2 linked regions of the Panacibacter ginsenosidivorans genome follow. Each later gene encodes a partner of the first gene's protein in a complex. Links are inferred from orthologs where the notes say so. Each region holds a gene or a part of one and is shown in the gene's direction. Other genes may lie near its edges.

Region 1 (6,538 bases):
CTGTAATAATTTTAAGCTATCCACTCCATGTATCAGGTGTACAAAAGGCGCTATGTATTTTACTTTATTGCTTTGTAAATGACCAATAAAATGCCAGCGAATATCTTTAGGTAGCGCAGTTTCTTTATCTGTAAGTTCCTGCACATAATTCTCACCAAAATCGCGCTGGCCAAGCTTATATAAGGCCAATATATCTTCCGCAGGTTTTGTTTTGCTTACTGCAACAAGTGTTACTTTTTTTTCACTTAATTCTTTTATCAATTGCTCGTATGCTGCCGTATTTATTGCCATGCCAATCTTTTTTGTAAAGATAAATGGGTGTGCGGAGAGAAAAATATTTATGAGCCGGGCATTTGTATTTTATAGCGTCGCCTGTTGTGTCACTCACTGCATCGTTCGGAACTATTTTGATCAGGTTAGAAGTGAAAAGTCAAAACTTTTGCATCTTTCATTTTTTACTTTTGCCTTTTCACTGATGCAATCAGTACCGGTGTATAAGGGTGCGACGCAACGTAAGACCAATAGCAGCAATGCTGCCGGCAACCAAAATAAATACACATAATATGCTATCTTTTGCTATTTGATAATTAGCAAGTAAATTCGCACCCGCTAATGTCATGAACAATGACAGCATGATTTTCTGATCATCTAAAACTATCAACAGATATGGCATACGACGTTATTGTGCTTGGCAGCGGTCCTGGTGGATATCCTGCCGCTATACGTGCATCTCAGTTAGGATTTTCAGTGGCAATTATTGAAAAGGAAAGCCTTGGTGGTATATGTTTGAATTGGGGCTGTATTCCAACCAAAGCACTTCTAAAAAGTGCACAGGTTTTCGAATACATGAAACACAGTAAAGACTATGGTATTATTTCCGGCGATGTGCAGGCAGACTTTGGCGGCGTTATAAAAAGAAGCCGTGGAGTTGCCGATAAGATGAGTAAAGGCGTACAGTTCCTGATGAAGAAAAACAAGATAGATGTGGTGATGGGATATGGCAAAATAAAAGCCAAGGGACAGGTAGAAGTAACCGCTGCAGACGGGACTAAAAAAATAATTGAAGGCAAATACATCATCATTGCAACAGGTGGCCGCAGCCGCGAACTGCCCACCCTTAAACAGGATGGCAAAAAAGTAATTGGTTACCGCGAAGCAATGGTATTGCCGCAGCAGCCAAAAAGCATGATCATTGTGGGTAGCGGTGCGATAGGTGTAGAGTTTGGTTATTTCTATAGCAGCCTTGGAACAAAAGTTACTATTGTGGAATTTATGCCAAGGGTTGTGCCTGTTGAAGATGAAGACATTTCAAAAGAACTGGAAAAACAACTAAAGAAACAAGGCATTGACATAATGACCAGCGCTTCTGTTGAAAGTGTTGATACAGGTGGCGCCGGTGTAAAAGCATTGGTAAAAAAACAAGACGGCAGTACTGTAACACTTGAAGCAGATATAGTTTTAAGCGCTGTTGGTGTGGTAGCTAATATTGAAAATATTGGCCTTGAAGAAACAGGTGTAAAAACAGACAAGGGCAGAATAACTACTGATAAGTATTTTCAAACAAATGTGCCCGGCATATTTGCCATTGGCGATTGTACACCTAACCAGGCATTGGCACATAAAGCCAGCAAAGAAGGTATTAACGCTGCTGAATATATCGGCTATCTTGAAAAGAAATTCCATCATCAACCAGAACCTATTGATTATGGTAATGTACCAGGATGCACCTATTGCTCTCCTGAAATTGCCAGTGTAGGTATGACGGAGAAAGCAGCAAAGGAAGCAGGCTACGAAATCAAAGTGGGTAAGTTCCCGTTCATGGCCAGTGGTAAAGCAAGTGCATCAGGCGCTACTGAAGGTTTTGTAAAAGTAATTTATGATGCCAAGTATGGCGAGTTCCTTGGTTGCCATATGATCGGTAATAATGTTACTGAAATGATAGCCGAAGCAGTTACTGCACGCAGGTTAGAAACAACAGCACACGAAATATTAAATGCCATTCACCCGCACCCAACCATGAGCGAAGGTTTAAAAGAGGCTACAGCAGCAGCTTATGGAGAAGCAATAGACATTTAATGTATCTGAGTTCCATTTTAGTTGACATTAAATAGAACTTTGTTTGATGTAATATTTTTAATAGGTTGGTATAATATTGATTTTATTATGTCCAACCTATTTTAGTCCTGTCACGTTTATCTTTAATATTAAATGCTTACACATGAGAAAAAAACTAACACTACCATTATGCTCCTGTCTGTTACTGGCCACAGGAGTCTTTGCACAGGTTGAAAAAAAACCTTCATCTTTAGGATTTAGTATTGGCTTTGCTGATTTCATCGCTGTTCAGGATATAAAAAACACTTCTATCAGTGATGCACAGATCGGGGGTTTCAGTAAAATGAACAGCTCATTTGTGGCGCAGTACTGGAAAGGCTTAACAAAAAACCTTGATGTTTCAGTTGCGTACACAGGTTCATTTATAAACAGGCTGCCATCTACTTTTCCGCATAAGCCTGTTGATTATTTTCACGCACTGGGTGCCGCTGTAAATCTGAAAATGTTTCAAGAAAAAGCTCCGGTAAATCCATTCTTAACGGCAGGTGTTGAAGGTTATAACTATAAAGATAACTGGGGTGTACAGTCACCACTAGGATTGGGGTTACAATTGAACCCATTCAGAGGAAATGCTAATTTCTTATTACAGGCTCAATACAAACTTAGTTACAGCGATAAAAATGTAAACCATCTGTTCTATTCTTTTGGTGTACTTGCTCCGCTTACAGAACCAAAAGCAAAACCTGTTGTAGTAGCAGCTCCACCGCCACCTGCAGATACAGACATGGATGGCGTTATTGATGCCGATGATAAATGCCCAACAGTGGCGGGTCTTGCAAAATACAATGGCTGTCCTATACCTGATACAGATAAAGACGGCATAAATGATGAAGCAGATAAATGCCCTAACGTTGCTGGCCTTGCTAAATACAATGGTTGCCCTATACCTGATACAGATAAAGATGGCGTAAATGATGAAGAAGATAAATGCCCTACTGTAGCTGGCTTCCCAAGATATAACGGATGCCCTATACCTGATACAGACGGTGACGGTGTAAACGATGAGAATGACAGGTGCCCAACAGAAGCAGGCCCTGCGGATAACAATGGTTGCCCACGTCTTGAACAGTTTAATTTCAACGCCAAGAATGTGCAGTTTGCTACAGGAAAAGCGACGCTTACAAAAGGCGCAACAACAGAGCTTGATAAACTGGTAACTATTTTAAATGCACATCCTACACTTAAACTTTCTATAGATGGCTATACTGATAACACCGGTAAACAAGCTACCAATCTTACACTTTCTCAAAAAAGAGCAGATGCGGTAAAAGCATATCTTGCCAAAAAAGGAATTTCTGCAGACATATTAACTGCGACAGGTCATGGAATTGATAATCCTGTTGCCGATAATAAAACTGCTGCAGGCAGAGCTCTCAACAGAAGAGTTGAATTTAGCGTTGTACAATAAATATTTTTAGTTCATTTTATAAAAAATGCTCCAATTATTTGGAGCATTTTTTATTTAGTAAGTTTTTTATGAACCTTGCATTTGCTTTTCATGGCATCAACTGTTGCGTCGCACTCTTGTACTTAGGAACAAGAGTCAACAAGCCATTAGCCAAAAAAGTAATAGTTTTTGACTTTAATAATTAATTGTTTTGTTCATTAAAGTTCGGAATGCACAAGTGAGTGACACAACAATTGATGCCATGAAAAAAACAAAAGCCGGTAAACAAATTATCTATGCAGAATTTCTTCCCGCATTGATGATACCAAAAGAACAACGCATGGCTAATTTACCATAGGTATCTTTTATGGGTGTTTGTATCAACTGCTCTTCCATATTGCGCACTTTTGATAATGCATATTGTTGTATGGTTACGAGTGGCAATACAATTCTTTCACGCATGCTGATAGATAACTGATCTACGGGATAGTCTGCCATTAACTCATGATTGCCTGAAAGCTTGAGTACGTAACGAATAGAGAGCTCATACTCGTGGTATGTTTTGCTCCATATTTCGCCATACTTGGGATGTTGGGAAAGATATTCTGTAAGCGGGAAATAAGATTTCTTCATCGCCATCTCGCAGTTATCAATAAGCGTTTTAAAGAAGAGTGATTCTTTGTACAGCTTCTGCACTTGTTTCCATTTTCCGGCTTCTTCCATTTTCTTTAGCGCAGTACCTACACCATAATAACCGGTAACGTTTTGTTTCAACTGGCTCCATGCGCCCACGTAAGGTATAGCACGCAGGTCTTTTAGTGTAAGCTTTGCAGAACCACCACGTTTTGCAGGGCGGCTGCCAATATTTGTTTCTGCATAAAAACGTAACGGGCTTACCTGTGCAAGGTATTCTACAAAATAAGGATGTTCTTTAAGATCGATATATGCTTTGTAACTGTTGTCTGCAAGTGTTTGCAACAACTCTTCTTCTTCTTTATTGAGTGTTATTTCTTTTGTTGAAAATAATTCGTTGGTAATACCAGCATGTATCAGTTGTTCTATGTTAAACTGTGCAGCTTCTATGGTTCCAAAACTGGAACTTACCGTTTGGCCCTGCACAGTCAGTTGTATTTCTTTGTTAGAAATATCTTTACCCATAGAGGCATAGAACTTATGCGTCTTGCCACCACCCCTTGCCGGTGGACCACCACGACCATCAAAGAATATCACATCAAGATCGTATTGTTTGGATATACGCGTTAATTCCTGTTTTGCTTTGTAGATACCCCAGTTAGCCATTAGATAACCACCGTCTTTAGTTCCATCAGAAAAACCAAGCATGATGGTTTGTGTATTGCCACGTTTCTGCAGATGATTGCGGTACACTTTGTTCTCATAAAGAATACGCATTACACCGGCGGCATTTTCAAGATCGTCTATTGTTTCAAACAGTGGAATAATATCTATGGTAAGTTCTTCAGCATCCCAGCCAGAAAGCATAAACAGACCAAATACTTCCATTACATTCAATGCACTGTTGCACTGGCTTATGATGTAACGATTGCAGCCTTGTTCTCCATTTGTTTTTTGAATTGACTTAGCAGCCTGCATGCTAAGGATGGTGTCTTTGTATAATTCATTTTCCAAAACTTCGATAGGCATGGCTGCATTGATATTCTGCAATACAGCAATCTTTTCTTCATCACTCATATCTGTATATCCGGGAGGAAGAATATTGCTTAGAGTAGCAATTGTATCCAATACTTTTCCGTGAATTGTACTGTCCTGGCGCAGATCGAGTGACGCGAAGAACAAACCAAATATCTCTACTTTGCTTATCACATTATCCAGCAAATGAAGGAACAAACCATTGTGTTGTTCAATCAATATTTTCCTTGCTGTCAGTAAAGTGTGCAGTATTTCTTTTTGAGAAATATTTGCTTTATGGCCGGGTACAAAAAGATTATCATAAAGTTTCTTTTCCAGTTCCATACAACGTTCCTCTACTCCTTTGAAAGTAAGACGGCGTTTCAATCTTCTTACTGAAAAATAGTAGGAACGTAATATTCCATTACGTAATGCATCTGCAACTTTCAATGTTATATCGGCTGTTACAAAAGGGTTCCCATCTCTGTCGCCACCTGGCCAGAAACCCATTCTTATAACTGGGTTTTTTGTTTGAATGGAATCACCATATTGATCTTTCATGGTCATCAATATGGCGCCCGCTGCCTGGTAAAATACATTCTCCAAAAACCATAATAAACTCACAGCCTCATCATAAGGTGTAGGCTTTTGTTTTTTTAGGAATGGCGTCTTACCTAACTGCTGCAGGTACATGTTTATCATAGCTGCATTTTCTTCAACGAGTGCTTCTGAAAGATCATTGATGATGCCCAACACTTCACCGGGATAAAATTGTGTAGGATGTGCAGTCAGGACAAGACGTACAGAAAAATCTTTCAGTTTTTCTGACAGCTCTTCTTTCTTCTGTGTTTGCGATACTTCTGATTGCAGATGCTTTAACGTACCCGGACCATTGATATCATTTACATGTTTGAATGCGGCATCTTCAAGTGCATCAAACAACACTACCTGTCTTTCGGTATATTGAATAAACCTGAACAACAGGTCTATAAATTCCTGTTCCTTTTTGTAAGATGTATATTGGGAGAGAAAACTGTCAACAATTTCTATGGGGCTTTGTTTCTTTAAAAAACCTTCTTCACAATGAATGAGAAAAAGAGAAAGTAACACCCCTGTTTTCTCAATGCGGTGGAATGGCAGCGACGTAAATAAACTATTGTATAACTGGAAACGTATACCTACGAGGTTCCTGAATTGCTGCAATGCACTATTGGAATATATCTCCATACTACTATAAAATTTTCATACTTTATGCAGGCAATCAACGAAGGTTGTGAAGATAATATAAAATCGTAATAACAATTGTAAGCATCAGCAATTGAAAATATTTTTTATGGTACCAGCGGCGAGTTAGATGGCATCGCCGGTTGTGTCACTCACTTGTACGCT
Region 2 (6,535 bases), 2.2 Mb from region 1 along the record:
AGCCGACAACTTTTTTACCGTAACGGTGAATGCGCTTACGCAGCAACGGTTTATTGAGCAGGAGAAAATGTTGCTGGCCGATTTTATTCAACAGGCATTCAATAACCGCAGCATAACTTTCAAGGTTTTGGTTGAAGAGGGCGAACAGGATGCAGTGCCGGCGCATCTTTCGCTAAACAGCCGCCAGCGTTTCGAAAAATTAGCAGAGCAATATCCATTGCTTAAAGAGTTAAAAGATAAATTGCGGCTGGAGCTTGATTATTAATCTTTTGAACCCGGCATTTCATCCTTGGGCATCTGTTGTTGCGTCGCACTCTTGTACAGCATACCATTGCATATCGAATAACCGTTGCATGCATCTTTACAAAAAACCGAACACTAACTTGTATCTATTGCATTTTACTGTAATTTCACGGCTCGAAAAAAATTGCTGCAAAGCGTTCCTTAAGTATAAGTGAGTGACACAACCGAAGTACAATAGTAGCATTGCAGCCGGTTACAAAAAGCAAAAAAAGAATATTTAAATCATATATACCAATGGCAGAAGTGATTTTAATGCCCCGTTTGAGCGACACCATGACTGAAGGTGTAATTGCTGCATGGCACAAAAAACCAGGCGATGCAGTTAAGAAAGGTGATCTTTTAGCTGAAATAGAAACGGATAAAGCTACCATGGAACTGGAAAGCTACCAGGAAGGCACGCTGCTGCACGTAGGCGCTGATAAAGGTGGCAAACTACAGGTAAATGACCTGCTGGCAATCATTGGTAAAGCCGGTGAGGATGTAAGTGCTTTAGTTGCACAACATGCAGGTGGCGGAAATGGGGCTGCTGCGCCAAAAGTTGAAGAAGCTCCAAAAAAAGAAGAACCAAAAAAGGAAGAAGCTGCTCCCAAAAAAGAAACTGCTGCTGTTGATGTTTCATCAATGGAAGAAGTAGTATTAATGCCGCGTTTGAGCGATACAATGACCGAAGGCGTAATAGCCGGTTGGCATAAAAATGTTGGAGATGTTGTAAAAAAAGGCGAAGTGCTGGCTGATATTGAAACAGATAAAGCCACCATGGAACTGGAAAGTTATAAAGAAGGTATCTTATTATACCAGGGTGCAAAAGCCGGAGAAAAGATACAGGTGAATGATTTACTTTGCATTATTGGCAAAGAAGGTTTTGATGTGAATGGTGTTGTGAATGCTTTGAAGAACGGTGGCGGTACTGCTGCACCTGCTGCTAAAACCGAAGCTGCGCCAAAAATTGAAACAGCTTCACCTGCTGCGGCAGCTTCATCAGCACCCGCTGCAGAACAACAAGTGGTAAATGAAGGAAGAATATTTGCTTCGCCACTTGCCAAAAAGATTGCATCAGAAAAAGGCATAGACCTTAAATATGTGAAAGGCAGTGGCGATAATGGAAGGATCACTAAAAGTGATGTAGACAGCTTTACACCATCTGCTGCACCTGCAGCCGCCGCTCCGGCAGCAAAAGCTGCTGCGCCAGCCGCACCATCTGTACCGGCGGGCCAGGAAAATTTTGTGGAGACACCGGTTTCTCAAATGCGCAAGACCATTGCCCGTCGTTTAAGCGAAAGCTTATTTACTGCGCCGCACTTCTATCTTACCATGAGTATTGATATGGATGCATGTGTGGCTGCCCGTGGTAAGCTTAATGAAATGAGCAAAGTGAAGATCAGTTTTAATGATCTTGTGCTGAAGGCTGTAGCTGTTGCGTTAAAGCAGCATCCAAAAGTAAACAGCAGCTGGTTAGGGGATAAAATAAGAACCAATTATCATGTAAATATTGGTGTTGCAGTTGCTGTTGATGAAGGCTTGCTGGTTCCTGTAATAAGATTTGCAGACACAAAATCTTTGAGCCAGATTGCCGCCGAAGTAAAAGACTACGCACAAAAAGCAAAAGATAAAAAGCTGCAGCCTGCAGATTGGGAAGGCAGCACATTTACTATCTCTAATCTCGGTATGTTTGGTATTGACCAGTTCACTGCCATCATCAATCCGCCGGATGCATGTATTCTTGCGGTAGGTGGAATATCACAGGAACCTGTGGTTAAGAATGGTGCAATCGTTCCGGGTAATGTGATGAAAGTGACCCTGAGCTGCGACCACCGCGTGGTAGATGGCGCAACAGGATCGGCATTCCTGCAAACGCTGAAAAGCTTGCTGGAAGAGCCTTTGAGAATGATGATCTAAAAGTGAAATTGAGTTGAATATAAAAGGTGAGTTAACTGCTCACTTTTTTATTTTTATGAACTAAGCTTGCTGTTCTTTGAGCAGCAGTTGTTGCGTCGCACTCTTGTACTGTAGCAAATATGGCAACATTAGTATCCGTTAAATAAAAGCTGAATATTAGTACAGGTGATGAACGTAATGCGACGCAACAAAGATGCTACAAGGTATAAAAGCTGGTATCATAAAAAATTACATTTTCCTTGCTTCGAGTGTAAAGCCAATGGTAGTTCCTACATCTGGTTTGCTGCGTACATGGATGGTTTGCCCATGCGCTTCGATGATATGTTTGCAAATGGAAAGTCCCAGGCCCGTACCGCCTACATTTCTGCTGCGGCCTGTATCTGTACGATAGAAACGTTCAAAGATGCGGGGCAAATGTTCTTCGGAAATGCCAATGCCATCGTCACTTATTTCAATAAGCACATGACGATCGTCTGTGTTGTATACACTGGCAACGATGTTGCCACCATGGCTTCCGTATTTAACGGCATTCTCAACAAGATTGGTTAACACCCGGCCTATCTTTTCTTTATCGGCAAAAACAAATACCGGTTGTTCACATCCTTTTTTTATGCCGGCTTTTATATTACGCTCCACCATTTTTAGAGAAAGGGTTTCGAATACATATTTTATCAGATCCTGGATGATAAAATTTTCTTTATACAATGGTTGCTCACCGCTTTCAAGCTTTGTTATCTCATCAAGATCACTTACAAGATTTACCATTCTTTCAACATTCTTATATGTGTTCTCCAAAAATTTCCTGTTCACGGCAGGATTTTCAAGGGCTCCGTTTAATAGTGTATCTACATAGCCCTGTATACTAAAGATGGGTGTTTTAAATTCATGCGAAAGATTTTGCAGAAATTCTTTACGGAAACTCTCATTGCTGCGCAAGGTTTCTATCTCTGTTTTCTTTTGTTGTGCCCATTCTTCTACATCTTCTCTTACCTCGTCTATGCTTTTGTTGGGTAGAATGTATTTATAATACATTTCCTCTTTTTTACTGGCTTTTGTCTGGTAAATAAATTTGTAAATAAGTTTGATTTTGCGGTATATAAAAGACTCGAGTACAAAACGTATCAGCAGATAATTACCTAAAAGTGTTACAGCCAAAGCAACAATTCCGGCATAAACATTTTTGCTGACAATATAAAAAGCGATGCTTACAGGTATCGAGAGCACCATCGCTGTAAAAAGCGATAAGTTAACCGGTGAAAGATTTTTTGTTTTAAACGTTGCCATACAGGTACCGCAATTTAGTTGAATTCAGTTAACCCATAAATGGACGTTGAAAAGTATTGAACACTAAAGGTTGAATTTATATCCCACGCCTTTTACCGTAGTGATACAATCAAGGTTGAGCTTCTGCCTTATTTTGCGTATATGTACATCGATGGTTCTATCGCCAACAATTACTTCCTGCCCCCATACCTGACTCAATATTTCATTGCGAAGGAATACACGTCCTGGTTTGGATGCCAATAAATAAAGTAACTCAAATTCCTTTTTGGCAAGAATAATGTCTTTGCCTTTTAGTGTAACTATAAACTTTACAGGATCAATGATTAGATTGCCAATCGTTATTGCTTTTTCTTCTGTGTCTTTGTGTATTCTTCGAAAGAGTGCATTTACGCGACTTACCAAAATTTTAGGGCTTATTGGTTTACTTACGTAGTCGTCACCACCTGATTCCAGTCCTTTTATATGGGATGTTTCATCGCTTAGTGCAGTGAGGAAAATAATAAGCGTTTCTCTGAACTGCTCATCGCTTCTTAATATCTGGCAAACTTCGATACCTGTTTTATAGGGCATCATTATGTCAAGGATAATAAGATCAGGATGTATTTTCCTGGCCATATCAAGCGCTTCATTACCATCTTTTGCGGTATAGATCTCGTATCCTTCACCTGAAAGGTTATAACTGATTATTTCCAGTATATCCTTTTCATCATCTGCTATCAAAACTTTCTTTGCCTTGGTTTCCATTAACAATTCCTTTACACAAAAATAATTTTACAAAATCATTCTGGCACGGATAAAGCATTATCTTATTGTTAAGCGAAAACTATAGCTAAATTTGCAGGGATAAGTACATATTGAGAAGCACTACAATTACTAATGAAAAGAAATTTTATACTAATAGCATTACTCGTTCTGTTTTATTCAGTAAAAGCACAACCCTCTGCAGATACTAATATTCCGCTTTCCCGTTTATATTTTCACGAAGCTTTAGACGCTGCCCAGCACAAGTTACTGGCAATGGACGGAAAAGCAGATAGTCTTTTTACTGTAACCCCTAATAATGGCCTAAACAATGAACTGACCATTACAATTACTGACGGAGTAGATAAATTAAGTGCCGGCATAGAATCAGATTCATTACTTGATAATAATGGGAAAATAAAATTTCTTCGTGGACTTACAGAACTGCTTAACGGTTATATGTTTGGTTGCCGAATGGACTCTGTTAAATATGCTACGCTTCCGGATATTCTAGATGCATACAAAGAATGTATGCCACTTGAAAGAGAGGGCGAGTCTATTGAAAATAATATTTATAAATATCCTTATGAAACCGGAAATCTTTTATTGCATACAATAGCATTTAGTCAGAATACTGGTTTTGAACGCTCATATAACATGGTGCTGCTAAAGTATTGCGATAAGTACAGGAATAAGGCCTTGCCATTGTTAAGCCAAAACCCGTTGCTTCCATTTACAGATAGTCTTGTGGCGCAAATAGCCAAACGCGATCCTGAAAGTTTGTATACTTACGCAGCTGCTTCAAACCTGCTGGCATCAAAGATTCGCAACAATCCTGATTCATTAGTACGCATCATCAGTCGTATGGCGCAGTTAAAATCAGGCAGGCAACTCTTTCCTTTCCTGGATAATCTTTACAGAGGTAAACTTAGTTTCGAGAATGTGTCTGCTGTAATGGATGATGACGTAAAGTACTATAAACTGCTGGTGCAAACAGCCATTGATTATGCTGATATGGTACGCAGAAGAGACACGCCAATGGCAGCACAGAGCCTGCGTATTAAAATACAAAAAAAAGCTGCAGATCCTTTTATTAATACCATTAACGGGCTCCATGATGTAAACGATGAACGTGTAAGATTTAAGATACTTGAACCTTTTACCCCCGAAGAATTATATTACATGGCCGTTGAAGGTGAAGAAATCATCTATACATCAAGCTATGTAAAAGGCGTGTATCCCAGGATCTGGCAGCGCATGAAAAGTCCTAAGTCTGATTCATTGCTGATGAGTGTGCGCTTTGATCATTTTAAAAAATGGATAAAAATTGCTTCTAACTATAATACGCTCGATGATTTTTTAAAGCGTATGGACAACAACAATGCGCAACTGCTCATGAAAGCTTTTGTAAATAATCTTCATAATACGGAAAGTCTTGAAGATGCTGTTGACGTTGCTAATTCCTACGCAAGCATAAATGATCCTGCTGTTCGTAACCTTATACTTAATCAGGTGCAATGGAACATTCAGCAGGCCGTGCAAACAAATAACGAAAAACGAAAAGATATTTACAGCATCCTTAATACATTGTTTCTTTCTATGGATTCTTCCAACAATATCAATGTATCAGAAGTACTGGGTATACCACCTGTTTACTTTATGCCAAATAAAAGTTTGCAGGATGCCTCAGGTAAAATTATTGTGCAGCAATTCTTTTATGGCGATAAAGACGGGAAATCCGTATTCAGCAGTTTCCTGAACAGTTTTAGTAAAGCCAATTGGAAAATTACCAATAGCGAAGAGTGGGTTACAGTATCTTCTACCAAAGGGGTGCCTGTTATTATATATGCAAACAAACCTCTTGATGAAAGCAAAAGCCTTGATGCAAAAGCACAGTCAGATCTTAACGATTATCTTTTTAATAAAGACATAAGCCCTACAATTGTTATACACCGTGGGCATAGTTATTGGTTGCCTTCCACCATCGATCAGCTTGCATCATCCGCCAAAGTAGTGTTGCTTGGTAGTTGTGGTGCTTACCAGAATCTGGATAAAATCTTAAAGATTTGCCCGGCAGCACAGATCGTAGCTTCCAAACAAACCGGTAGTGGTTTGGTAAACGGCCCCATGATCAGCTTAATTCTCGAATCGGTTCGCCAGGGTAAAGATCTTAACTGGCCGCAGCTTTGGGCAAGTCTCTCCAAAACACTCGCAAAGAATGAACTCTTCGACGATTATGTGCCGCCCCATAAAAACCTCGGCGCATTATTTATCATGGCATACAAAAAATTGCAGGAAAAAAATGCAATTG

The links.
Region 2: the proteins of lpdA (region 1) and FRZ67_RS11915 are in contact, whole or in part, in a crystal structure (PDB 1EBD), measured with the Geobacillus stearothermophilus proteins. The link is inferred for Panacibacter ginsenosidivorans from one-to-one orthologs. Residues at the interface, in WP_049624544.1 of Geobacillus stearothermophilus: Pro340, Ser341, Asp344, Tyr345, Arg403, Asp406, Val408, Glu431, Ala432, Gly433, Asp438; in WP_033016211.1 of Geobacillus stearothermophilus: Ile130, Ala131, Met132, Pro133, Arg136, Arg140, Glu141, Asn155, Arg157.

Annotation. Positions count from the first base shown.
Region 1 is NZ_CP042435.1:573,845-580,382, forward strand. What follows is about bases 1-2,871. They hold lpdA (dihydrolipoyl dehydrogenase), read left to right. Parts: upstream 1-666; coding sequence 667-2,076; downstream 2,077-2,871. Other genes in these bases: FRZ67_RS02265 (YggS family pyridoxal phosphate-dependent enzyme), read right to left, coding at 1-291; FRZ67_RS02270 (hypothetical protein), read right to left, coding at 482-673; FRZ67_RS02280 (OmpA family protein), read left to right, coding at 2,219-2,871. In the rest of the region: more of FRZ67_RS02280, read left to right, coding at 2,872-3,523; FRZ67_RS02285 (phosphoenolpyruvate carboxylase), read right to left, coding at 3,797-6,376. UniProt on the Escherichia coli protein: Lipoamide dehydrogenase is a component of the glycine cleavage system as well as of the alpha-ketoacid dehydrogenase complexes.
Region 2 is NZ_CP042435.1:2,811,781-2,818,315, reverse strand. Bases 1-2,868 are described here. They hold FRZ67_RS11915 (pyruvate dehydrogenase complex dihydrolipoamide acetyltransferase), read left to right. Parts: upstream 1-537; coding sequence 538-2,199; downstream 2,200-2,868. Other genes in these bases: FRZ67_RS11910 (sensor histidine kinase), read right to left, coding at 2,428-2,868; FRZ67_RS11920 (DNA polymerase III subunit gamma/tau), read left to right, coding at 1-265. Outside these bases: more of FRZ67_RS11910, read right to left, coding at 2,869-3,483; FRZ67_RS11905 (response regulator), read right to left, coding at 3,547-4,227; FRZ67_RS11900 (hypothetical protein), read left to right, coding at 4,360-6,535.